2 regions of the Cellulomonas sp. NS3 genome follow, and region 1 is predicted to be linked to the other one. Evidence: predicted binding sites of a transcription regulator. Region 1 holds the regulator's gene; the other holds the start of a gene.
What was found. The regulator HspR, encoded in region 1, represses chaperone genes until heat shock. The targets are predictions, from matches to a motif close to AAGTTGAGTCNNNNNGACTCAACTT.

Region 1 (11,945 bases):
CGCGCCCGGCGGGTCGAGGTGACCGGCTGCTGCCCGGCCGGGCGATCTGAGCGGCTGCCTCTCCGCCCGGACCCCCCGACGTCGTCACGGTAGTAGCGCCACGGACAGGTCGTCTTGCTTGCCGAGGGCATCATGCGTCTTCCCGGCCCGCGACACCGGGCGGCCATCACCAGGCGCGGGAGGTGGTGGAGGAACTCATCGGACGTGTCCGGAGCCCGACACACTGACCTGCGGTGGGACGACGAGGTGGACACGGCGCGCGTCTCACCTAGGTGTCCGAATCCTCAGGACGGCGAGGTACCGCACGCTGTCGGAGGCGGTGCGACGATGGCACGGCTCGGCACCGGGAGCGGCGGGAGGAACCGACGGAAGGTTGCCACGTGACGCAGCGGATGCGGCGAGAGCCCGAGGTTCGGTGGCGTGACGCCCAGCCGTACGTCGGGATCCGCCGTGCGGTGACGATGACGACGATCGACCAGCTCGCCGACCGCATCCCCGAGATCGTCGGGTGGCTCGCAGCGCGCGGGACGGACGTCGCTGCGCCGCCGTCCTGAGGTTTCACGTCATCGACATGGAGCGGGAACTCCTGGTCGAGGCGGGTGTCCCCGTCGACGAGCCGGTCGGCGGTGCCTGCGCGACGCCAATACTGTCCGATGCGTATGGCCGGCGTCCCGCCGCGGGGCCTGCACGAGGACAGGGAGGTCGGGACGCCCGGACATCTGCCGGACAGGTCGCTGGGATTCGGACAGGTAGAACGAGGTCCCACACCCACGACTGTAGGAACTCACCGGACTCGTCCGAGGCCGGGCGCTCTGACGCTCGCACCTACGGGAGCGTGAGACGTTCGCCGTCTCAACTTCGTGTCCGGATCCTCGGTGCGATGCGGCCCCGCCGCGTCCGCTCCACGCGGCGAACAACTGCCTGCTGCCTCCTTCACCCGCGGGTCAGTTCTCTCAGCACGAGGCGCGAGGCGTGCTCGGGGTCAGAGGTCCGAACCCGCTGAGGTGCTCCAGCCGATCGAAGCGTTCGCGCAGACGGCACCCAGCCCGACGCCGGCGGGAGGCGGGAGGCCCGGCACTGTGGCCGGGGAGGGCTCTCCCAGTGGTTGCAGTTGATGGGGACACGCGCGCCGTTCCGCACGCTGTACACCCAGTCGCAGACGATCACGTTCATGCGACGGTCCGGCATCCAGAGAGTGGTGCATCCGTTGTCGACCTCGTGCGTGACCTCGCGGTACGGGTCCCAGAGCTGAAGGTGGGCCCCGATGTCGTCGCTGCTCACCCTGTCCTCTTCCCTCTTGCCGGTCCTCTTCTCGAGGAGCCAGGATCAGACCTGTCACCCACGGGCGACAGGTCTGGGGGACTCGTGAGCAAGGGGGATCACGTGAAGGCATCTGTCCGCACCATCATGGTCGGCATCGTCACCGGCGCGCTCGTGACGATCGGCGCCCAGTCCGCGAGCGCGGATTCGAGCTCGAACGTGTACGGGTTCTTTCCCAACCGGCTGGGGCACGCCACGTTCACGAGCGATGGCGAGATCTTCAGGGTCTGGGACGACGAGAGCGACAGCCGGTCCGTGTCCGTGGCGTGGCAGGTCAACAACGGACCGACGCACTTCTGCGACAACTCCAACGGTGACAACAGCGTGAAGACCTGTGACCTCGCATACGCCGAAGGTCAGCGCATCACCTGGCAGGTCGTGGTGTGGAGTCTGGGCGGCCCGCAGCAGGCGCAGTACTCCGGGTCGATGCAGTACGACCGCACCTGATCTTCGGGGGGGCGCACTGCGACCAGCGCTGCTGGGCCAGGGCCTGGGGCCCGGGGGCGTTCACACCCCCGGGCCCTCCCCGGGCTCAGACCCGCGGCGGAGGGCGGTCGGCGGGCGTCCGCGGGCTCACCTTGCCCGGTCGGCCGTACGCCACCCGTCGCAGCAGCGACTCGAACGGGCCTGCCCGCCCGGCGCGGTGCAGCGCGACCGCGGATGGCGACCGTCACGAGCCTCGGAGGCCCTGCAACCCTCGTGGCGACCCACAGCACTCCGGCTCGCTCCGGGCCGACGACGCCGCCGTATGCGAGGGCCCTGATGAGACCAAGAGGGGCAAGAGGTCGCCGGCGGCCGCGGGGCCGACGGGCTCCCCACCTGTCGCCGAGCGTCATCTCACGTACTCGTCCGCATCTTCTCTTTGCCGTCACCGACGACGACTTATGACGGTGCGCACTGTCCCACGCGCGCGCCGCCGACCTGGACGGTCGCTGTCTGGACACCGCGCGGCCCGGTGTTGCCGCGGCAGACCAGGTCGCCCGCCACCGTCGTGCCCGCGACCGCGATCGAGTGCGGGTTGTCGGCGAACGTCAGCGCTCCGACGGTGCTGGGACTTCGAGCCGGGTCGCACAAGATGGGGTCGCCGTACGGGTGCGCACCCACGCTGACGATCCAGTGGCTCCGCGCAACCCGGAGCTCGCCGGCGACGTCGACGCCGCACAACGAGACGCCGAGCGTCTGGCGCGGGGGCAGCACGGCGTCGGCCACGAGCACGTCCCCGGCGACCGTCAGGTCGGAGGCGGTGACCTGGAGGCCGTCCGAGGTGATTGAGCCCCTGACCCGGACGTCGTCCAGCTGCAGGGCCAAGCCGGTCTCGAGCACCGTGTCGCCGGCCCGGACGTGGAGATCACCGCCGATCGTGACCCCGTCGAGCGCGAAGGTGCCGACAGCCGCGTGGATCGAGCCTCGCACTGTCGCGCGGTCGATCCTGACGAGTGCCGCGTGGTTCAGATCGATCGTGCCGAAGGTGGTGGCATCGGCGAACAGCTCACCGTTCACGGAGGTGCGCGAGTACACCTCGCTGCTCCGGAGGGTGGCGGAGGCGCCTGACCCGACGCTGAGCGTCGAGGCGAAGACGTGGTCGAGCGTGCACGCCTCTCCGCTGACCACGTACACGTACGCGAGATGCACGTCCCGGAGCGTTCCTGAGCACTTCGTCCACAAGTCGTCGGCGGTCGCGGGCGGCGCGACGGCTGCCACAGAGAGCAGCGCGGCGACGAGCACCCCGAGCACTCGAACGAAATTCGCGGCAGCGGACATCGTGGGCCCCCTTGGCAGCCGGTGCCCGATCGCAACCACGCATGGACGACCCCGGCACTCACCATGGTGCTCGGCCCGGGATGCTCGAACAAGCCTGGCGCCGCTCGCGCGCTTGCTGAGCGCGTCTGCGTCAAGGGCTCGGCACGAGCGACGTGCGACAGGGCACCCCAGAGCCGAGCACACCCGCAGTGGGCATCGTGGCTGGTGGCACCGAAGCGGGAACATCTCCGCCGGCGCCTAAGTTGAGTCAAGCAGGCTCAACCCCACCGCCGCGGACTTGCGCACCACCCCGCCGCGGCGCAGACTTGAGCGCAGCAGGCTCAAGACGGCCCGCCGCCTGGCTGTGCGCCCCCACCGGCGCCACCGGGCGAGCACACGCCGCCGCGAGCACGACACGAACCGCAGCAGCAGGACCACCGAAGGAAGAGGCACACGCACATGGCACGAGCAGTCGGGATCGACCTGGGTACCACCAACTCGGTGGTCGCCGTCCTCGAGGGTGGCGAGCCCACCGTCATCGCGAACGCCGAGGGCGCCCGCACGACGCCGTCGGTGGTCGCCTTCTCCAAGACGGGCGAGGTGCTGGTCGGCGAGGTCGCCAAGCGCCAGGCCGTCACCAACGTCGACCGCACCATCAGCTCCGTGAAGCGCCACGTCGGCACGGACTGGTCGGTCGCGATCGACGACAAGAAGTACTCCGCGCAGGAGATCTCCGCGCGCGTGCTCGGCAAGCTCAAGCGCGACGCCGAGGAGTACCTGGGCGAGCCGGTGACCGACGCGGTCATCACGGTCCCCGCCTACTTCAACGACGCCGAGCGCCAGGCGACCAAGGACGCCGGCCAGATCGCGGGCCTCAACGTCCTGCGCATCGTGAACGAGCCGACGGCCGCGGCCCTCGCGTACGGGCTCGACAAGGGCAAGGAGGACGAGCTCATCCTCGTCTTCGACCTCGGTGGCGGCACGTTCGACGTGTCCCTCCTCGAGGTGGGCAAGGACGATGACTTCTCGACGATCGAGGTCCGTGCGACGTCCGGCGACAACCGCCTCGGTGGCGACGACTGGGACAACCGCATCGTCGAGCACCTCATCAAGCAGGTGAAGAACTCCTCGGGCGTCGACCTGTCGAAGGACAAGATCGCGCTGCAGCGTCTGCGCGAGGCCGCGGAGCAGGCGAAGAAGGAGCTCTCCTCGGCGACGAGCACCAACATCTCGATGCAGTACCTGTCGATGAGCGAGAACGGCCCGATCCACCTCGACGAGAAGCTGACCCGCGCGCAGTTCCAGCAGATGACCGCGGACCTGCTCGAGCGGACCAAGGCGCCGTTCCAGGCCGTCATCCGCGACGCCGGGATCAAGCTCTCCGACATCGACCACGTGGTCCTCGTCGGCGGCTCGACCCGCATGCCCGCCGTGGCGGACGTCGTGCGCGAGCTCACGGGTGGCAAGGAGCCCAACAAGGGCGTCAACCCGGACGAGGTCGTCGCCGTCGGCGCCGCGCTGCAGGCCGGTGTCATCAAGGGTGAGCGCAAGGACGTCCTGCTCATCGACGTCACGCCCCTGAGCCTCGGCATCGAGACCAAGGGCGGCGTGATGACCAAGCTCATCGAGCGCAACACGGCCATCCCGACCAAGCGCAGCGAGATCTTCTCGACGGCCGACGACAACCAGCCGTCCGTGCTGATCCAGGTGTTCCAGGGCGAGCGCGAGTTCGCGCGGGACAACAAGCCGCTCGGCACGTTCGAGCTGACCGGCATCGCGCCGGCGCCGCGTGGCGTCCCGCAGATCGAGGTCACGTTCGACATCGACGCGAACGGCATCGTGCACGTGTCCGCGAAGGACCGCGGCACGAACAAGGAGCAGTCGATGACGATCACCGGTGGCTCGGCGCTGCCGAAGGACGAGATCGACCGCATGGTCAAGGAGGCCGAGGCGCACGCCGCCGAGGACAAGGCCCGCCGCGAGGAGGCCGAGACCCGCAACTCCGCCGAGCAGCTCGTCTACTCGACCGAGAAGGTCCTCGCCGACAACGCGGACAAGGTCTCCGAGGAGGTCTCGACCGAGGTGAAGGCCGCGATCACGGAGCTGCGGACCGCGCTCGAGGGCACCGACCTCGACGAGGTCAAGGCCAAGCAGGCCAACCTCGCGACCGTCAGCCAGAAGATCGGCGAGGCGATCTACGCCTCGAACGCCGCCGCGGACGCCCAGGGCGCGCCGGCCGAGGGTGCCCCCGCGGGTGACGCCCCGGCGGACGAGGACGTCGTCGACGCCGAGATCGTGGACGAGGACGAGCGCAAGTGACGAACGAGAACGCACGCCACGCGGGGTCGGGCGAGCCCGACCCCGCGGAGGGCGCCCCCCGGTTCACCGACAAGCGCCGCATCGACCCGGAGACGGGCCTGCTGCGGGAGCCGACCCCGGCCGAGGAGGCCGAGGCTGCGGCCGCCGGCGGAGGAGCCGACGACCCCGTCGCGCACCTCGACTTCGAGACGCCCGACACCGGTGCCGTCGCGGCGGCCGAGGCGCTCGCGGCGGAGCGGCTCGACGAGCTCCAGCGGCGCAACGCGGCCTACTACAACCTCGAGCAGCAGTACTCGGGCTACGTGAAGCGGTCGAAGGCCGAGGCCCTCGTCGCACGCGAGCAGGGTGTCGCGGACGTCGCGGAGGCCCTCATCGGGGTCCTCGACGACATCGCGCTCGCCCGGCAGCACGGCGACCTGCAGGGCCCGTTCCTGTCGATCGCCGAGAAGCTCGAGTCGACGCTCGCGCGGTTCAAGATCGAGCGGTTCGGCGCCGAGGGCGAGGTGTTCGACCCGACGGTGCACGAGGCGCTCATGCACTCGCACTCGGCGGACGTCACCGAGCCCACGGTCGGCACGGTGCTCCAGCCGGGGTACCGCATCGGCGAGCGCGTGCTCCGGCCCGTGCGCGTCGCCGTGATCGACCCGGACGCCTGAGCGTCCGCAGACGAGGAAGGGAGGCGCCGTGACCGGCCAGGACTGGCTCGAGAAGGACTTCTACGCCGTGCTCGGCGTCCCCAAGGACGCGGACGCCGCCACGATCAAGAAGGCGTATCGCAAGCTCGCGCGCAACATGCACCCGGACCACAACCCGGGTGACGCGCGCGCGGAGGCGAAGTTCAAGGAGGTCGGGGAGGCGTACGCCGTCCTCTCCGACACCGAGCAGCGCGCGCAGTACGACCAGCTGCGCGCGATGGCCGGCGGCGCCCGGTTCGCGCCGGGCGCCGGCGGCTCCGCCGGGTTCGAGGACCTGTTCGGTGGGATGTTCGGCGGTGCGACGCAGGGTCAGCGCGTCCGCTTCCAGCAGACCGGCGGCGCGCCCGGCGGCACCAACTTCGAGGACCTGCTCGGCGGCCTCTTCGGCGGCGGCGCAGGCGGCGGTGGCGGGTTCACACCGTCGCGCGGGCCCCGGCAGGGCGCCGACCTCTCCGCGGTCACGACGCTGCCGTTCCGCCAGGCGGCGACCGGCTCGACGGTCTCTCTCGACGTCGAGGGCCGTGTCGTCAACGCCCGCATCCCCGCCGGCGTGAAGGACGGGCAGAAGATCCGGCTGCGCGGCAAGGGCCGGCCCGGGGAGCAGGGCGGACCGGCGGGCGACCTCGTCGTCACCGTCCGCGTGACCCCGCACCCGGTGTTCGCGCTCGAGGGCAGCAACGTGCGCGTCACCGTCCCGGTCGCCTTCGACGAGGCCGCGCTCGGCGCGCAGGTCGACGTCCCGACGCTCGACGGCAGCACCGTGCGGGTCAAGGTCCCCGAGGGCACGCCGTCGGGGCGGACCCTGCGCGTCAAGGGCAAGGGCGTCACGACGCCGTCCGGCACGGGCGACCTGCTCGTGACCGTCCAGGTCGTCGTCCCGCAGCGCCTCACGGGCGCCGCGCGCGAGGCCGTCATGGCGTTCGGCGTCGCCACGTCGGGCGAGAACCCGCGCGCCGACCTGCTGGCGCGCGCCCGGGAGTGAGGCCGATGGTCTCCGAGGACGCGCAGGTCTACGTGATCTCGGTCGCGGCCGAGCTCGCGGGCATGCACCCGCAGACGCTCCGCCAGTACGACCGGCTCGGCCTCGTCTCGCCCGGGCGCACGCGCGGGCGGGGCCGGCGGTACTCGCTGCGCGACATCGCGACGCTCCGCGAGGTGCAACGGCTCTCGCAGGACGAGGGCGTCAACCTCGCGGGCATCAAGCGCATCCTCGAGCTCGAGCAGCAGGTGGACCGGCTCCAGCGGCAGGTCGAGTACCTGCGCGCGTTCACCGAGCCGGGCCGCCGCGTGTTCACCGCGGCACCGTCGGGCGACGTCGTCGCGGTCCGTCCGGGGCAGCGCCCGCCGGGCCCGCGCACCGTGCGGGGCGAGCTCACGGCGACGCCGGGGGCGCTCGTGCTCTGGCGGCCGAGCGGGCCCTGAGGGCGCGGGCTCCACGGCTGCCGAGCGGGTGCCGGGGGGACGGCGCGGCCGTCGGGTGAACGGCTGGAAAAGTCGGCACCCTGGGCAGGCGCTTCCCGCTAGGGTCTCGAGCGCGCCCGTCGTGCGGCGCCGGGCGCGGGCCGTTCCCCCGTGGCATCCAGGGGGAGCCTCATGCGCGTGCGTCGTGCCGTTCGCCGTTCGGTCGGTCTGGCGGGAGCTCTCCTGCTCCTGGGCGCGGGCCTGGGCGTCGCCCCGTCCGCCGCCTCCGCCGGCTGCTCCTCCGTCGAGGGCCGTGTGGTCGACCGGTACAACGGGAGGGTGACGGCGCTCCCCGGCATGACGGTCGAGGTCGTGCGCACGAACGGGACCTTGGTCGGCACCGACGTGACCGACGCGGGCGGCGCGTACTCGGTCACGATCCCGTGCGAGGTCACCCAGGCGCTCGCCGTCCGAGCCACCGACCCGACGGGACGCTACGCGTCGAGGTACGCGCCGTCGGCGACCTACCTGTGGGACTCAGAGCTCTTCTTCGCCACCCAGGAGACGGGCGTGCGCCGGCTGACGATCGGGCTGCAGCCCGCGGGCCGGTTCGTGCCCGTGCCGCCGAGCCGCGTGCTCGACACCCGCCTCGACGGTCGACCGATACCGCAGGGCGAGTCCCGGCCCTTCGAGATCGTGGGGCTCGGGGTCGGCGGCCGGGGCGAGGACGTCACCGCGGTCGTCCTCAACGTGACGGCGACGCAGGGCACGGCACCGTCGAGCTTCATCGCGCTCGACGACAACCCGTTCACGCCGCAGCCGCCGCGGTCGAGCGTGCTGAACTCCTCGGCCGGGCGTGACGTCGCGAACCTCGTGACCGTGCCGATCACCCCGGGCGGCCCGAGCACGAGCCCCGTCCGCTTCATGTTCTACAACAACACGGGCTCGACGCACCTAGTCGCGGACATCGCCGGCTACTACTCGACCGCCGGCGGCGCGGGCCTCCAGCCGGTGAGCCCGACCCGCGTCCTCGACACCCGCGAGTCGGCGCCGCTGGGTCCTCGGGGGACGCGGCGGGTCGACCTCGCGGGGGCGCCGACGGGAGCGGTGGCAGCGGCCGTGACGCTCACGAGCACCCAGGTGACCGCGGCGACCACGTACGTCTCGGCGTACCCGACCGGCGCCGCCGCCGGGCCCACGACGAGCGTGCTCAACGGGTACCGCGGCTCCGACGTCCCCAACCTCGCGATCGTGCCGCTCGGCGAGGACGGGTCCATCACGCTGTACAACGACCAGGGCTCCGCGCACCTCGTCCTCGACGTCGTGGGGTGGTACGTCAGCGAGGGCGGGGCGGACTACCACGCGATCGACACACGTCGCGCGAACGGGACCAGGTACCTCGGGGCGCGCGACGCGCAGGCCTACACCGCCCAGGGAGCGGACTACGCCGTGCCCGACGACGCGTCGGCCATCGCGTTGAACCTCACGACCACCATGGCGACCGCGCCGTCCTTCCTGACGGTGCACCCGACGGACACGCCGCGCCCGTGGGCCAGCAACACCAACGCCCGCGTCGGAGCCGACACGGCGACCGCCGTCATCAGCCGGCTCGGGCAGGGCTTCACCGTCTACAACGACACCGGCAACGTGCTCCCGATCGTTGACGTCTCGGGGTACTTCGCCGAGCACGACTGAGCACGAGCGAGCACCACTCAGCACCGACGGGACGGGCGCCGGGAGGCGGCGGCCTCCGTTCCGGCCCGACAGCACCCGTCTGTTCGACCCCTTCCCTCTCCCGCGCTCACCCCTCGGTGCGCGCCCCACGTCGCCCTCGGGCGAACCTCCAGGAGCCGTCATGCGTCTTCCCGTCCGTGCTGCGAGCCTGCTCGCAGCGTCCCTCGTCCTCGTCGGCGGGCTCGCGGCCCCCTCGGTCGCCGCCCCCGGCGAGCTCCTCCCCGAGCTCGACCTGGGCGGGCTCCGCCAGCCGGTGCCGGCACCCGAGCACGGTGCGGCCGACGGCCGTCGCGCAGCAGCGGCCGGGATCACGCCCCCGGGACGCTTCGTCCCGATGGAGAGCACCCGCGTGATCGACACGCGCGATCCCGACGACAGCGTGCTCGGTCCCGGTGAGGGCCGCTGGTACGACTTCAGCGACGTCCCGGCAGGGATCGTCGCGCTCGTGATGAACGTGACGGCGACCCAGGGGACGGCGTCGACGAGCTTCGTGTCGGTCGTCGACGCGAACTTCGAGGAAGCGGTGCCCACGACGAGCGCGGTGAACTCCTCGGCCGGGCGTGACGTCGCGAACCTCGTCACCGTGCCGATCGTCGGTGACCGCACGATCGGGCTCTACAACAACTCCGGGTCGACGCACGTCATCGTGGACGTCCAGGGGTTCTACGCCGCCTTCACCGACCTCGCTGCCGGGTACGTGCCGGTCGCGCCCTCGCGGGTGCTCGACACCCGTGAGTCGGCGCCGCTCGGCCCGCAGGGCCTGCGTCACCTGACGCTCGACGACGCCCCCGACGGTGCGGTCGCCGCCGCCGTCACGCTCACCAGCACGCAGGCGACGGCCCGGACGTCGTACGTCAGCGCCGGGGCGTACGACCCCGCGGAGCCGGACAGCGTCCCCACGGGCAGCGTCCTCAACGCGTACCAGGGCTCGGACGTGCCGAACCTGGCGATCGTGCCGGTGTCCGACGACAACCGGGTCACGCTGTACAACGACCAGGGGTCGACGCACCTGATCGTCGACGTCGTGGGCTGGTACGTCGCAGGTGGCGGCGCGAGCTACGTCCCGATCTCGTCCCAGCGCGCGGTCGGCTCGGGCTGGATGGGTCCGCAGGACGAGCGGAACTTCACGCCGGCGAGCGCGCAGGTCCCCGTGCCGGACGACGCGGTCGCGATCGCCCTGAACCTGACGACGGCGGGCGCCACGGCACCCAGCTACCTGACGGTCTACCCGGGTGGTACCGCCCGGCCGCTCGCGAGCAACGCGAACGCGCGCGTCGGCGCCGACGTCGCGGCCGGCACGTTCACGCGCGTGGGCTCCGGCTTCACCGTGTACAACGACAGCGGTTCGCTCCTGGCCCTCGTCGACGTCCAGGGGTACTTCGCCGACGTCGAGTGACGTCCTGACGACGCCTCGCTGCCGATCGCCGTGGCAGCGAGGCGTCGTCGTCCGTCCCCTCCCGCCCCGCACCCCGTCGAACGAGGAGCTCCTCCCGTGCCCCGTCCCCTCGTCCGCGCGCTGTGCGCGGTCACCGTGCTCGCCACCGCCGTGGGCGCCCTCGCCGGGCCCGCGACCGCCGCCGAGCCGTGCGTCGCGACCGTCTCCGGGACGGTCTGGGACGCGTCGGCCCCGCAGTCCCGGCTGCCCGGGCTGACGATCGACCTGGTCGACGTCCGGACCGGCGGGGTCGTCACGAGCACCCGGACGACGGAGGACGGGACCTACGTCGTCTCGCTCGGGTGCCGGTGGGACGAGCCGGTGGCCGTCCGCGCCTCCGACCCGTCCGGCTTCTACGCCCCCAGGTTCGGGTTCAGCTCGGTGACTCTCGCGGGTGCCACGATGATCTGGCCACGGGAAGCGGCCTCCTACGTGACGAATCACGTGGCGATGACCCCGCCGTCCCGGTTCGTCCCGGTGCAGCCGACGCGGGTCATCGACACGCGCTCGGCGCGCACCGGCCGGGTGGGGCCCGCGACGGCGGAGATGTTCGCGATCGACGGCCTGCCGGACGACGCGTCGGCGGTCGTGCTCAACGTCACCGCGACCGAGGGCACGTCGCCGTCGAGCTACGTCACCGCCTCGGGGGACCCCGCGTACCGCGCGCCGTGGGTCGGCGGGCGGCCCTCGACGAGCTCGCTGAACACGTCCCGTGGGCGTGACGTGGCCAACCTCGTCACGGTGCCGGTGCGCTCCGACGGGGTCGTGATGCTCTACAACGACTCGGGTCACACGCACCTCGTGGCCGACCTCCAGGGGTACTACTCGACGGTCGAGGGCGCCGGGTTCGTGCCGGTCGCTCCGGTGCGGGCTCTCGACACGCGCCGGACGTCGCCCGTCGGTCCGGCCGAGCACCGGACGCTCACCCTCGACTCGAGCAGCGCCGCACCGGCGCCCGCGGGCGCGGTGGCCGCTGTGGTGACGCTCACGAGCACCGAGGCGACCGCTCCGACGTCCTACGTCTCCGCGGGTCCTGCGGGTGTCACGGGCATCGAGTCGTCGAGCGTCCTCAACGCGTACAGCGGCAGCGACGTGCCCAACCTGGCGATCGTGCCGCTCGGCGCGGGCGACGCGATCACGCTCTACAACGACCAGGGGCGGACGCACGTGGTCGTCGACGTGGTCGGCTGGTACGTCGAGGACGGCGGCGCGTACTTCCAGCCGGTGCAGGCCGCGCGGGCCTCCGGGTCGGGGCGCATGAGTGCGGGCGAGGTGCGCACGTTCCCGCCGACCGGTGGCGG
Region 2 (11,945 bases), 1.0 Mb from region 1:
CCCGTCGGCGCCAGCACGCCGGTCGCCTGGACGCTGACCGGCTCGACGGCGAGGGCCGTGGCGCCCGCTCCCCCGGCGTGACCCGCGACGAGCTGCGCCCACGCGAGCGGGTAGATGCCGAGGTCGAGCAGCACGCCGCCCGCGAGCTCCGGGTTGAGCAGCCGGTGCGTCGGGTCGGGGTCGGCGAGCACGCCGAAGTCGCCGGTCACGAGGTGCACGTCGCCGAGCGCGCGGTCGTCGAGCAGCTGGCGCACCACGTCGGTGTGCGGCAGGTAGCGCGTCCACATGGCCTCCATGACGAGGACCCCGGCCGCCCGGGCCGCGGCCACGACCTCGGCGGCCTCGGCGGCGTTGCGCGTGAACGCCTTCTCGACGAGCACGTGCTTGCCGGCCGCGATCGCGAGCAGCGCCTGCTCCCGGTGCTCGCTGTGCGGGCTCGCGACGTACACGACGTCGACCTCGGGGTCCTCGACGAGCTGCGCGTACGAGCCGTAGGAGCGCTCGATCCCGTGCTGCGCCGCGAACCGGGCCGCACGCTCGGCGGACCGCGAGCCGGCCGCGACGATCCGCTGGTTCGTGTTGGCGAGGACGGTCTCGGCCCACATGCCGGCGATCCAGCCCGGCGCGAGGATCCCCCAGCGCAGCGGCGGCGCGTCGGCCGGGTCGGGGAATCGGGGGGCGGGCAGGGCGGACGGCAGGACGCGTGCGGCGGTCATGGGGCGCACGCTACCGGCGCAGGAACGCCGTGAGCCCCTCGACCGCGAGCGCGTGGTCCTCGGCCTGCGGCAGGCCCGAGACGCCGAGCACGCCCACGAGCGCGCCGTCGACCCGCAGCGGCACGCAGCCGCCGTGCGCGGCGTACCGCTCGGGGTCCAGGCCCGCGGACTCCTCGAACGTCGTGCCCTCGACGCGGAACCGGGTGCCGACGGCGAACGACGAGTGCCCGAAGTGCCGGACGACGGCGGCCTTGCGCCCGAGCCACCAGTCGTTCGACGGCGTCGAGCCCGCGAACGCGCGCTGGAACACCGTGTGCGGTCCGTCCTCGCCGTCGAGCTCGACGCGGACGACGATGCTCAGGCCGCGCTCCTCGGCGAGCCCCGCGACGAGGAGCCCGAGGCGCCAGGCGTCGTCGTGGTCGAGGCGCGGGAGAACCAGCTGCTCCTCCTGAGCGAGCAGCTCCGCGAGCAGGGCGGCGTCGCTGAACGGGACGGTCGGGGTCGCGTCGGTCATCCGCCGGACGCTACCGGACGGCGCTGGACGCTACCGTCCGGTCAGGAATCACCCGCTGCCGGGACGCTTCGTCGTGCTCCTGCCCGATTCGTCCGGCGGCGCCCGCGTAACCTCCGAATGGCAAAGATCTCACGCGAATCGGGGGGTTCCGTTGTGGCCAGTGCGCTGACGGCTGCCGTCCCGCGGACGCCGGCCTCGGCACCGTCCCCGCCGGCACCGTCGCAGGCACGCCCGGCGCACACGTCGTGGCGGACCCTCGTCGGGTTCGCCGCGATCTACGCGGGCGCCGCGCTCGTCGGCCGGCTCACGGTCCTGGAGGGCGGCGAGGTCAGCCTCGTGTGGCCCGCGGCGGGCGTCGCCGTGCTGTGGCTCGCGGTCCGCGCGAACGGCTCCCTGCCGCGCCTCGACCTCACGGTGCTCGCGACCGTCACCTGGGTGGTGAACGTGCTGACCGGCACCCCGCCGCCCGAGGCGCTCGTGCTGAGCGCCGCGTCCGTCGCGCAGGCCGCGACGTTCTGCGTGCTGTTCAGCCGCTGGTGCCCACGGATCTGGCTCGGCGCGGGGCGCACGCCGTTCGTGCGCGTCGAGGAGCTGTGGTGGCTCGTGCTCGCCGCCGTCGTGAGCTCGTTCGTCTCCGGGCTGCTCGTCCCCGCGGTGACGTGGATGTCGGGCGACGGCTGGTCCTGGCCGCTCGTGCTGGTCTGGGTCGTGCGCAACACCGTGAGCATCCTCGTCGTCGGGACGCTCGGCTTCAGCATCGGGTCGTGGCTGCACGAGCGGCGCTCCGTCCGCGGCCGGCCCGACGGCGGCGCACGGTGGGTCCCGACGCGCCTCGGGGAGCACGTGGCCGCGGTGATCGTGCCGCCCGCGATGTACGGGATCTGGTTCGTCGCGCTCGAGAGCCTGCCGCTCGCGTTCCCGCTCATCGCGCTGACCGTCTGGACCGGGACGCGCCTGCGGACGCGGTTCGTCGTCGCGCACGACTCCGCGATGGGCGTGACCGCGATCCTCTTCACGCTCGCCGGCATCGGGCCGTTCGCCGCCGTCGGCGACCAGGTCACGCAGGTCGTCGTGGCGCAGCTCTACGTGGGGCTCGTGTCCGTCATCGGCCTCGCGCTCGCCCTCGCGCGCGACGAGCGGGACCGCCTCGTGCGGGACGTCCGGGCGGCCGGCGACGAGGCGCGCACCCAGGCCGGGCTGCTCGCGACGATCGTCGACACGATGGACGAGGGCGTCACGGTGACCGACCGGGACGGGCGGATCGTGCTGCGGAACCGGCGCGCGTCCGAGCTCATGGGCGGCGTCACGAGCCCGACGGGCGTGATCGCGACGAGCTCGTTCTACGGCCTGTACCGCCCGGACGGCTCGCCGGTCACCGACGCGGAGCTCCCGCACCACCGCGCCCTGGCGACCGGGGCGAGCGTGCGCGACGTCGACCTGCTCGTGCGCAACGTCGGCGTCCCGCGGGGCCGTGTCGTCAGCTTCAGCTCCGCACCCCTGCCCGACGAGGCCGGCGGGGGCGTGGTCACGGTGATGCGCGACGTCACCACGCAGCGCGAGGAGCTGACCCGGGCCGCCCAGGTGCAGGCGAGCCTGCTGCCCGCGAGCCTGCCCGACGTCCCCGGGTACGCGGTCGCCGCCCGGTTCTCGCCGGCGGGCTCGGTCGGCGGGGACTTCTACGACTGGCAGCCCGTGTTCGGCGGGCTCGTCGTGACGCTCGCGGACGTCATGGGCAAGGGCACCGGGGCGGCGATCCTCGCGGCGACGTCCCGCTCGGTGCTGCGCTCGTTCGGCCCGGAGCGGGACGTCGCCGCCGCCCTCGTCGCCACCGAGGAGGCGATGGAGGCCGACCTCGCCGGGGCCGGGGCCTTCGTCACGGTCTTCCACGCGCGCGTCGACATCGTCACGGGCACGGTCACGTACGCCGACGCCGGGCACGGGCTCTCGCTCGTCGTGCGCGCCGACGGCGGCAGCGAGCGGCTGCCGGCGCTGGGCCTGCCGCTGGGCGTCGACCCGGGCGCGCCGCGCCGCAGCGGGACGGCGCACCTCGACTCGGGCGACCTGCTGCTCATGTTCAGCGACGCGGTGCTCGACGCGATCGGCGGGACCGTCGCCGACCTCGGGCGCGTCGAGGACGCGGTGCGGGGAGCCACGTCCGCCGACGCCGCGGCCCAGGCCGTGCTGACGCTCGTCGCGGACGCCGGCGAGCAGCTCGACGACCTCACGGTCGTGGCGGTCCGGCGCGACGACGTCCGCGACCTGCTGCGCTGAGCCGCCCGGGCGGACGCCGAAGGGCCGGAGCGGGCGCGGCGGGCGGAGCGGGCGCGGAGGGGGAGCCCCCGCGCCCGCCGCGTGCCGTCAGCCGACGGTGACCGCCCGGCCGGCCGAGAGGACGAGCCCGCCGTCGCCCGCGCGGTCGACCACGACGGTGTCGCCGTCGTGCACCTCACCGCCGAGCAGCATCCGCGCGAGCCGGTCGCCGATCTCCTTCTGCACGAGCCGGCGCAGGGGCCGGGCGCCGTAGGCGGGGTCGAACCCCTCGATCGCGAGCCACTCGCGCGCTGCGGGCGTCACGTCGAGCGTGAGCCGGCGGTCGGCGAGGCGCGCGGCCAGGGCGACGACCTGGATCTCGACGATGCGCCCGATCTCGCCGATGGTCAGCGGGTCGAACAGCACGACGTCGTCGAGCCGGTTGAGGAACTCCGGCTTGAACGCCGACCGCACCGCGCTCATCACGGCGTCGCGCTTGGCGTCGGGGTCGAGCAGCGGGTCGACGAGGAACTGCGAGCCGAGGTTCGACGTCAGCACGAGGATGACGTTGCGGAAGTCGACCGTCCGCCCCTGGCCGTCGGTGAGGCGCCCGTCGTCGAGCACCTGGAGCAGGATGTCGAACGCCTCCGGGTGCGCCTTCTCGACCTCGTCGAGCAGCACGACCGAGTAGGGCCGGCGCCGCACCGCCTCGGTGAGCTGGCCGCCCTCCTCGTAGCCGACGTACCCGGGCGGGGCGCCGACGAGCCGGGCGACCGCGTGCTTCTCCGAGTACTCCGACATGTCGATGCGCACGATCGCGCGCTCGTCGTCGAACAGGAAGTCCGCGAGCGCCTTCGCGAGCTCGGTCTTGCCGACACCGGTCGGGCCGAGGAACAGGAACGAGCCCGTCGGACGGTCGGGGTCGGAGATCCCGGCCCTCGCGCGGCGCACCGCGTCGGAGACCGCCGCGACCGCCGGGCGCTGCCCGATGAGCCGCTCGCCGATCACGTCCTCCATCCGCAGGAGCTTGGCGCTCTCGCCCTCGAGCAGGCGCCCGGCGGGGATGCCGGTCCACGCGGAGACCACCTCGGCGACCTCGTCGGGGCCCACCTTGTCGGCGATCATCGGGGCGGGCGCGGGGCCGGCGGTGCCGTCGTCCAGGGCCCCCTGCTGCTCGCGCTCCTCGGCCGCGGCGATCTCCTTCTCGACGGTCGGGATCTCGCCGTAGAGGATGCGGCCGGCCGTGGCGAGGTCGCCCTCGCGCTGGGCCTTGTCGGCGGCGCTGCGCAGCTCGTCGAGCTTCGCCTTGAGGTCGCCGACGAGGTTGTGGCCCGCCTTCTCCTTCTCCCACCGGGCGGTGAGCGACGCGAGCTCCTCGCGGCGGTCGGCGAGGTCGGCGCGGATCTTCTCGAGCCGCTCGACCGACGCGGGATCGTCCGCGCCTGCCAGCGTGAGCTCCTCCATCGTCAGCCGGTCGACCGCCCGCTGGAGCACGTCGATCTCGACGGGCGAGGAGTCGAGCTCCATGCGCAGGCGGCTCGCGGCCTCGTCGACCAGGTCGATGGCCTTGTCGGGGAGCTGGCGCCCGGCGATGTAGCGGTCGGAGAGCGTTGCGGCGGCGACGAGCGCGGCGTCGGAGATCGTGACCTTGTGGTGGGCCTCGTAGCGCTCCTTGAGGCCGCGCAGGATCGCGATCGAGTCCTCGACCGACGGCTCGCCGACGAAGACCTGCTGGAACCGCCGCTCGAGCGCCGGGTCCTTCTCGATGCGCTCGCGGTACTCGTCGAGCGTCGTCGCGCCGACCAGCCGGAGCTCGCCGCGCGCGAGCATGGGCTTGAGCATGTTGCCCGCGTCCATGCTGCCCTCGGACGCCCCAGCGCCGACGACGGTGTGCAGCTCGTCGATGAACGTCACGACCTCGCCCTCGGAGGACCGGATCTCCTCCAGGACGGCCTTGAGCCGCTCCTCGAACTCGCCGCGGTACTTGGCGCCCGCGACCATCGCCGCGAGGTCGAGCGAGACGAGCCGCTTGCCGCGCAGGGACTCGGGGACGTCGCCCGCGACGATGCGCTGCGCGAGGCCCTCGACGACGGCGGTCTTGCCGACGCCGGGCTCGCCGATCAGCACGGGGTTGTTCTTGGTGCGGCGGGAGAGCACCTGCACGACCCGGCGGATCTCCGAGTCGCGGCCGATCACGGGGTCGAGCTTGCCGTCGCGCGCGGCGGCGGTGAGGTCGACGCCGTACTGCTCGAGCGACTTGAAGGTGCCCTCCGGGTTGGGGCTGGTCACGCGCCCGGTGCCCCGCACGGACGGCAGCGCGGCGGCGAGGGCGTCGCGGGACGCCCCCTGGGCGCGCAGCGCGTCCGCGACGCCGGACTGGCCCGCGGCGAGGCCGAGGAGGAGGTGCTCGGTCGAGACGTAGTCGTCGCCGAGCGCGCGGGCCTCCGACGACGCGGCGTCGATCGCGGCGGCGGTCGCGCGGGAGGCGGTCGGCTGGGCGACGGCGGAGCCGCTCGCGGCGGGCAGGCCGACGAGCGACGCCCGCACCGAGCGGCCGAGGGCGCCGCGGTCGGCGCCGACGGCGTCCAGCAGCGCGTTGGCGACGCCGCCCTGCTGGGCGAGCAGCGCGCTGAGCAGGTGCGCGGGCTCGAGCTGGGGGTTGCCGGCGGCGGACGCCTGCTGGATGGCGTCGCCGAGGGCCTCCTGGGACTTGGTCGTGAGCTTGGCGTCCACGTGGTGCCTCCGGGGTCGTGCTGTGGTGCTGCGCGGGTGCGTACGGGTCTGGGCGGCCGGGCCGCTGCCCGCCCGCAGGGGTTCTGCGAGGTGCAACCCGTCCAGAGTTGAGCCTATTCCGCTCAAGTCTGGATCGCGACCCCCCTGGCCGTCCGCCGGCTCAGTCGCCGGTGCGCTGCGTCGGCACCGACGGCAGCGACCCCGGGCACGGCGCGGTGCGGAAGCGGTCGCGGCCCGCGGCCTTCGCCTCGTAGAGCGCGACGTCGGCCGCCGCGAGCACCTGCTGCGGCGCGTGGCTGCCGTCGGTGCGCGCGATGCCCGCCGAGAACGTCACGTCGGCACCCGTCGCGAGCCACCGGTCGCGCAGCGCGCCGAGCAGCGCGGTCGCGTCGTCGGCCGCCGCCCGGTGCAGCACGAGCACGAACTCCTCGCCGCCGTAGCGCGCGGCGTAGTCGTCCGGGCCGAGCACGCCCTGCACGACGGCGGCGAAGCGCCCGAGCACCTCGTCGCCCGCGGCGTGGCCGTCGCGGTCGTTGACGTCCTTGAAGTGGTCGAGGTCGCACACGACGACCGTGTCCTCCGGGGCGAGCCGGGCGAGGCGCTGGTCCAGGCCACGGCGGTTGCCGAGCTCCGTCAGCGCGTCGGTCCGGGTCGCGGTCGCGAGCTGGTCGGCGACCGCGCGCTGGTACGCCGTCATCGCCGCGAGCGCGTACATCACCGCGACCCACACCGCGGCGTTGATCGCGAGGCGCACGACCACGACTGCGTCGACCTGCGGGACCATCGCGCAGTACGCCCCCCACGCGAGCGGCACGAGCAGCAGGCCGACGCGCACGGGCAGGAACACCCCCGCGTACACGAACGAGAGCGTCAGCACGCCGGCGTACGCGATCTGGCTGCGGCCGCTCGTGAGCCCGAGCACGCCCACCGCGACGAGGTTCGCCACGGGGAAGACGACCGCGGCGGAGGGGTGCAGCCGCTCCCACGGGACGAGCCGCACCGCCGCGACGACGGCGAGCATGCCCACGGAGACGAGCCCGAGCGCCCGGGTCATGCCCGGCGTCAGGTGCAGGAACGGCGAGGCCAGCACGACGATCGCTCCGGCCGCCAGCAGCAGGACCCGGCCGCCCAGCACGGCGAGCCCCCCGCGGCGCATCCACCCGGGGGCGGTGCGCGCGAGGCGCAGCACACCGGGCTCCGGGGAGCGGGACGGACCCGGTGCACCCGGCCCGCGGTTCGACGCGACGACGCCACGGCGCGGGTCCCCTCCGGCCGCGGTCCCGGTGGCCTCGGACCCGCTCATGCCCGACCCATCGGCCACGGCGGCCGAACGCTGAGGCCCACCGCGCCGCAGTCACCGCCCGCGACCGGACGCGCGGCGCCGCGTGCGACGATCGGCGCATGCCCGACGACGCGCAGACCACCGACGACCCGCACGCGCCGGCCCCCGCCGGTGCCGGCGAGCGCACCGGGTCGAGCACGCCCGCCGGAGGCCGCCCCCCGGTCGCGATCAGCGAGCCCGCCCCCGACGTGCTCGGCGCCGGCTGGACCGCGCGCACGATCCACCTGCGCCCCGACGCGCAGGGCGAGGCCGTCGCGACGCTCGTGCACCGCGAGGTCGACCCGGTCGGCGACGGCCCGGCGCCCACGTCGAGCCGCGCGGTCCTCTACCTCCACGGGTTCGTCGACTACTTCTTCCAGGCGCACGTCGGGGACGCCTTCGCGGCGCACGGCGAGGACTTCTACGCGCTCGACCTGCGCGGCTACGGCCGGTCGCTGCGGCCGTGGCAGGAGCCCAACTACGTGACCGAGCTCGCGGCGTACGCGGAGGAGCTCGACGCGGCGGTCGCGGTGCTGCGCGAGGACCACGACCAGGTCGTCGTGCTCGGCCACTCGACGGGCGGGCTGATCGCGTCCCTGTGGGCGCACGCGCGCCGCTCGAGCCGGCCGGTGGACGCGCTCGTGCTCAACAGCCCGTACCTCGACCTGCGCGGGACGCGGTTCGAGCGGACGGTGCTCACCCGCGTGATCGACGTCGTCGGCCGACCCGCCCCCCGGCTCGTCGTCGGGAAGATCGGCGAGCACTACGGGACCGCGCTGCACACCGCGAGCGGCGGCGAGTGGGAGTTCGACCTCACCTGGAAGCCGCACCGGGGGTTCCCGGCGCGCGCGGGCTGGGTGCGCACGGTGCGGCGGGCGCACCGGCGGGTCGCGCGGGGGCTCGCGGTCGACTGCCCGGTGCTCGTCCTGTCGTCCGACGCCACGGGGCCGCACGACCGCTGGCACGAGCAGCTCCTCACGACCGACAGCGTGCTCGACGTCGCGCACATCGCCGGCCTCGCGTCGCGGCTCGGCCCGGACGTCACGTACGTGGCGGTGCCGGGCGGCGCGCACGACCTCGCGCTGTCCCCCGAGCCGGCGCGTGGCCGCTACCTCACCGAGGTCCTCGCGTTCCTCGACGCGCGGCTCGGGCCGGTGCGCGCGGTCTAGCACGGAGGGCGCCCGAGCGCCCGGATGAAATCTGGACGCGCGTCCAACAATGACAGGCGGACACACGTCCCGATGACTCCGGACGCGCAATTCGGGCATTCGTAGAATCGTGTTAATCGGACATTCTCGGAGGACCTTCGCAAGCCATTAGTGGCTTCCGTCACACCGTCACGAGAATTAACTTCCGGAGGCTTGCTTTTTCACCTCCGTCCGGGTGACCGTTGGTTTCAGCCGTTCGGGGGACCGAGCGGCGAGTGCCGAAGCCACAGGGGGCTGGCCGCAGTCCGGGAGCCCCCCGGTCGGTGCCAGGGGCGAGCACGCCCACCCACACCCTCGCGTGTCTCCTCGACGGCTGAGCCGTCCACCGCTGATCGCCCCTCGCGGGCGGGCGCCGCTGTGCCCGCACGTCGCCGACACCTGAGGACCTCGATGTTCATCTTCCTGCTCCAGCTGCGCCACATGTGGGTGGACCACGCCGAGATCTACCTGTTCTCGGTGTTCTCCGCCCTGGTGTGGCTCCTCTGGGTCGCCAAGGTGGTGCTCTCGCGGCGCTACCGCCCGTTCACCGCCGAGCACCACGCCCGCACGAGCATCATCGTGCCCGTCGTCGACGAGCCGCTCGACCTGTTCCGGGACGTGCTGACCCGCGTGACGGAGCAGAACCCCGACGAGGTCATCGTCGTCATCAACGGCAAGCCCAACCCGGACCTGCAGGCCGTGTGCGACGAGTTCGCCCCGCTCGTGCGCTGGGTGCACACCCCGATCCCGGGCAAGCGCAACGCCGTCAAGATCGGCACCGAGATGTCGCGGTACGAGATCACCGTGCTGCTCGACTCCGACACGATCTGGACCCCGGGCGCGCTCGGCGAGCTCGTCAAGCCGTTCGCCGACCCGCGCGTCGGCGGCGTGACCACCCGTCAGCGGATCCTCGAGCCGGAGCGCTCGTGGATCACCCGCTGGGCCGACTGGCTCGAGAACTCGCGCTCGCTGTACTCGATGCCCGCGCAGTCGGTGCTCGGCCAGGTCGGCTGCCTCCCGGGCCGCACGATCGCGTTCCGCCGCGACATCCTGATGAAGGTCATGGACGACTTCATGACCCAGAAGTTCATGGGCGTGTTCCTCGAGGTCTCCGACGACCGGACGCTCACGAACCTCACGCTCAAGGCCGGCTACCGCACGGTGTACCAGCACACGAGCCTCGTCTACACGGACGCCCCGCTGCAGGTGAAGAAGCTCTTCAAGCAGCAGCTCCGCTGGGCCCGCGGAAGCCAGTACAACACCCTGCGCATGCTTCCCTGGATGCTCGGGCACGCCCCGGTCCTCGCGATGTTCTTCCTCGCGGACATCATCCTGCCGTTCCTGCTCGTCGGGACGCTCGGCGGCTGGCTGTACCGCGCCGCGACCGGCACCGGCGTGAACCTGTACCAGGCGATCCTCGAGACGTACGGGCAGACCGCGGGCTGGGCCTGGGTCGTGAGCCTCATGGTCGTCTCGTCGGTCCTGTCGATGGCGATCCGCCAGATCCGCCACCTGCAGGAGGTTCCCGGGGACTTCTTCCGCCTGCCCGTCTTCATCATCGTCTCGACGTTCTTCCTCATGCCGATCCGCCTCCTGGGCTTCCTGCGCATGGCGCACGCCTCCGGGTGGGGCACGCGTGCCGGCGCCTACGCCGGTGGCGAGAGCGAGGTCGACTCCGCGGAGAACCTGACGTCCGGCACCGCGGCGCCCGCCGTGGCCGCGGTCCCGACGCCCCGCCGGCTCGCTCCGCAGGGCACGACCGAGCCGATCGAGCCGATGTCGGACGAGCTCATGCGTGAGCTCGACGCGCTCTACGGCACCGCGCCGGCCGACGTCGTCGACACCCACTCCGGTGCCGCCGCGCTGGCCGTCCGCGAGCGCCCTGTGCGCACCGCCTCGGCGGCTCCCGCGCAGCGCTCGCGCCGTCGTCACCTCAACCCGAAGGCCGGCATCCCCTACGTCATCGCCGCCGGGATCCTCGCCCTGGAGTCGCTCCTCTATGTCTGACCGACGCTCGCTCAGCGAGTCCGCCGCGGCCCTCGGCCGCGCCTGGTGGGCTCCCACGATGGGTCGCCTGACCGCCCGGGGGCGGTTCCTGACCGCCGCCGTGGTCGCCGCGCTCGTCGTGGTCACGCTGGCGGTGTGGAACAGCCCGGACGTGTCGGCCACCGGCCGGCCGGTCGCGGCCGCGGCCGCGGCGACGCCCTCCGCGGAGGAGCGTCGCCTGGCCCGGGAGCTCGCGGCGGCACGGGAGGACCTCGCGGAGAGCCGCGCGCAGTCCCAGGGCCTGCGCGAGACGCTCGGCAAGGAGCAGGCTGCTCGCCTCAAGGGCGAGCAGGAGTCGGCGGCCGCGCAGCAGGAGGCCGCCGCGAGGAAGGCGGCCGCCGGCACGGGGTCGCCCAACGGTTCCTCGGCAGGACACGCGCGGTCGGCCGGGAGCTCGTCGAGCGCCACGAGGACGACGCGCGAGCCCGGCACCGGACCCGCGAACACGAGGAACCCGACGCAGCCGGCCGGTCCGGCGGGGCCGGTCAGGACGCGGCCGACCGCGCCGAGCAAGGCCGAGCTCGTCAACCCGACGAGGCGGCAGCTCGGGCTGTACACCGCGCAGGCGCCGTTCAGCTTCGCGACGTTCGACGACGTCGCGGCGAGGGCCGGCGTCACGCCCACGACGGTGGGGTGGTTCAGCGGGTGGGACAAGCCGTTCCGCGCCGACGCCGTGACGAAGGCGTGGGACCGCGGCCTCATGCCGCTGCTCACGTGGGAGTCGCACCCCAGCGACGCCCCGAACGACGAGCTCGACCAGCCGGCGTACTCGCTGCCCGTGATCCTCGGTGACCCCGGGGCGGGCGTGCCCGGCGCGTACGACGCGTACCTGCGCCAGTACGCCCAGGACGTGGCCGCGCTGGGCCTGCCGCTCGGCATCCGGCTCGACCACGAGATGAACGGCGACTGGTACCCGTGGTCCGAGCGGACCCAGACCGGGGAGCCGATCAACGGCAACCGGGTCGGGGACTACGCGGCCGTGTGGCGCCACGTGCACGACATCTTCGAGCAGGAGGGCGCGGGCGACCTCGTCGTGTGGGTCTGGGCGCCCAACATCGTCAACAACCTGCCCGCGTCGCTCCAGGCGCCCGGCGTGCTCGAGGGCCTGTACCCGGGCGACGAGTACGTCGACTGGGTCGGGCTGTCCGGCTACAACCGCCCGCCGTACCGCGCGGGCA

Region 2: a site for HspR is predicted at 6,318-6,342, ahead of clpB (ATP-dependent chaperone ClpB). Genes of this name have one in related genera too.

What each region holds. Positions count from the first base shown of each region.
Region 1 covers NZ_CP103289.1:612,237-624,181, forward strand. The annotation lists gene NXY84_RS02830 (hypothetical protein) at 381-554, shown strand; gene NXY84_RS02835 (hypothetical protein) at 1,384-1,767, shown strand; gene NXY84_RS02840 (hypothetical protein) at 2,203-3,081, opposite strand; gene dnaK (molecular chaperone DnaK) at 3,520-5,379, shown strand; gene grpE (nucleotide exchange factor GrpE) at 5,376-6,035, shown strand; gene NXY84_RS02855 (DnaJ C-terminal domain-containing protein) at 6,064-7,056, shown strand; gene NXY84_RS02860 (heat shock protein transcriptional repressor HspR) at 7,062-7,496, shown strand; gene NXY84_RS02865 (hypothetical protein) at 7,815-9,170, shown strand; gene NXY84_RS02870 (hypothetical protein) at 9,331-10,605, shown strand; gene NXY84_RS02875 (hypothetical protein) at 10,702-11,945, shown strand, end outside.
Region 2 covers NZ_CP103289.1:4,351,564-4,363,508, forward strand. The annotation lists gene NXY84_RS19720 (Gfo/Idh/MocA family protein) at 1-716, opposite strand, end outside; gene NXY84_RS19725 (heme-degrading domain-containing protein) at 727-1,230, opposite strand; gene NXY84_RS19730 (SpoIIE family protein phosphatase) at 1,384-3,501, shown strand; gene clpB (ATP-dependent chaperone ClpB) at 3,589-6,213, opposite strand; gene NXY84_RS19740 (GGDEF domain-containing protein) at 6,374-7,516, opposite strand; gene NXY84_RS19745 (alpha/beta hydrolase) at 7,615-8,703, shown strand; gene NXY84_RS19750 (glycosyltransferase family 2 protein) at 9,133-10,728, shown strand; gene NXY84_RS19755 (glycoside hydrolase family 26 protein) at 10,721-11,945, shown strand, end outside.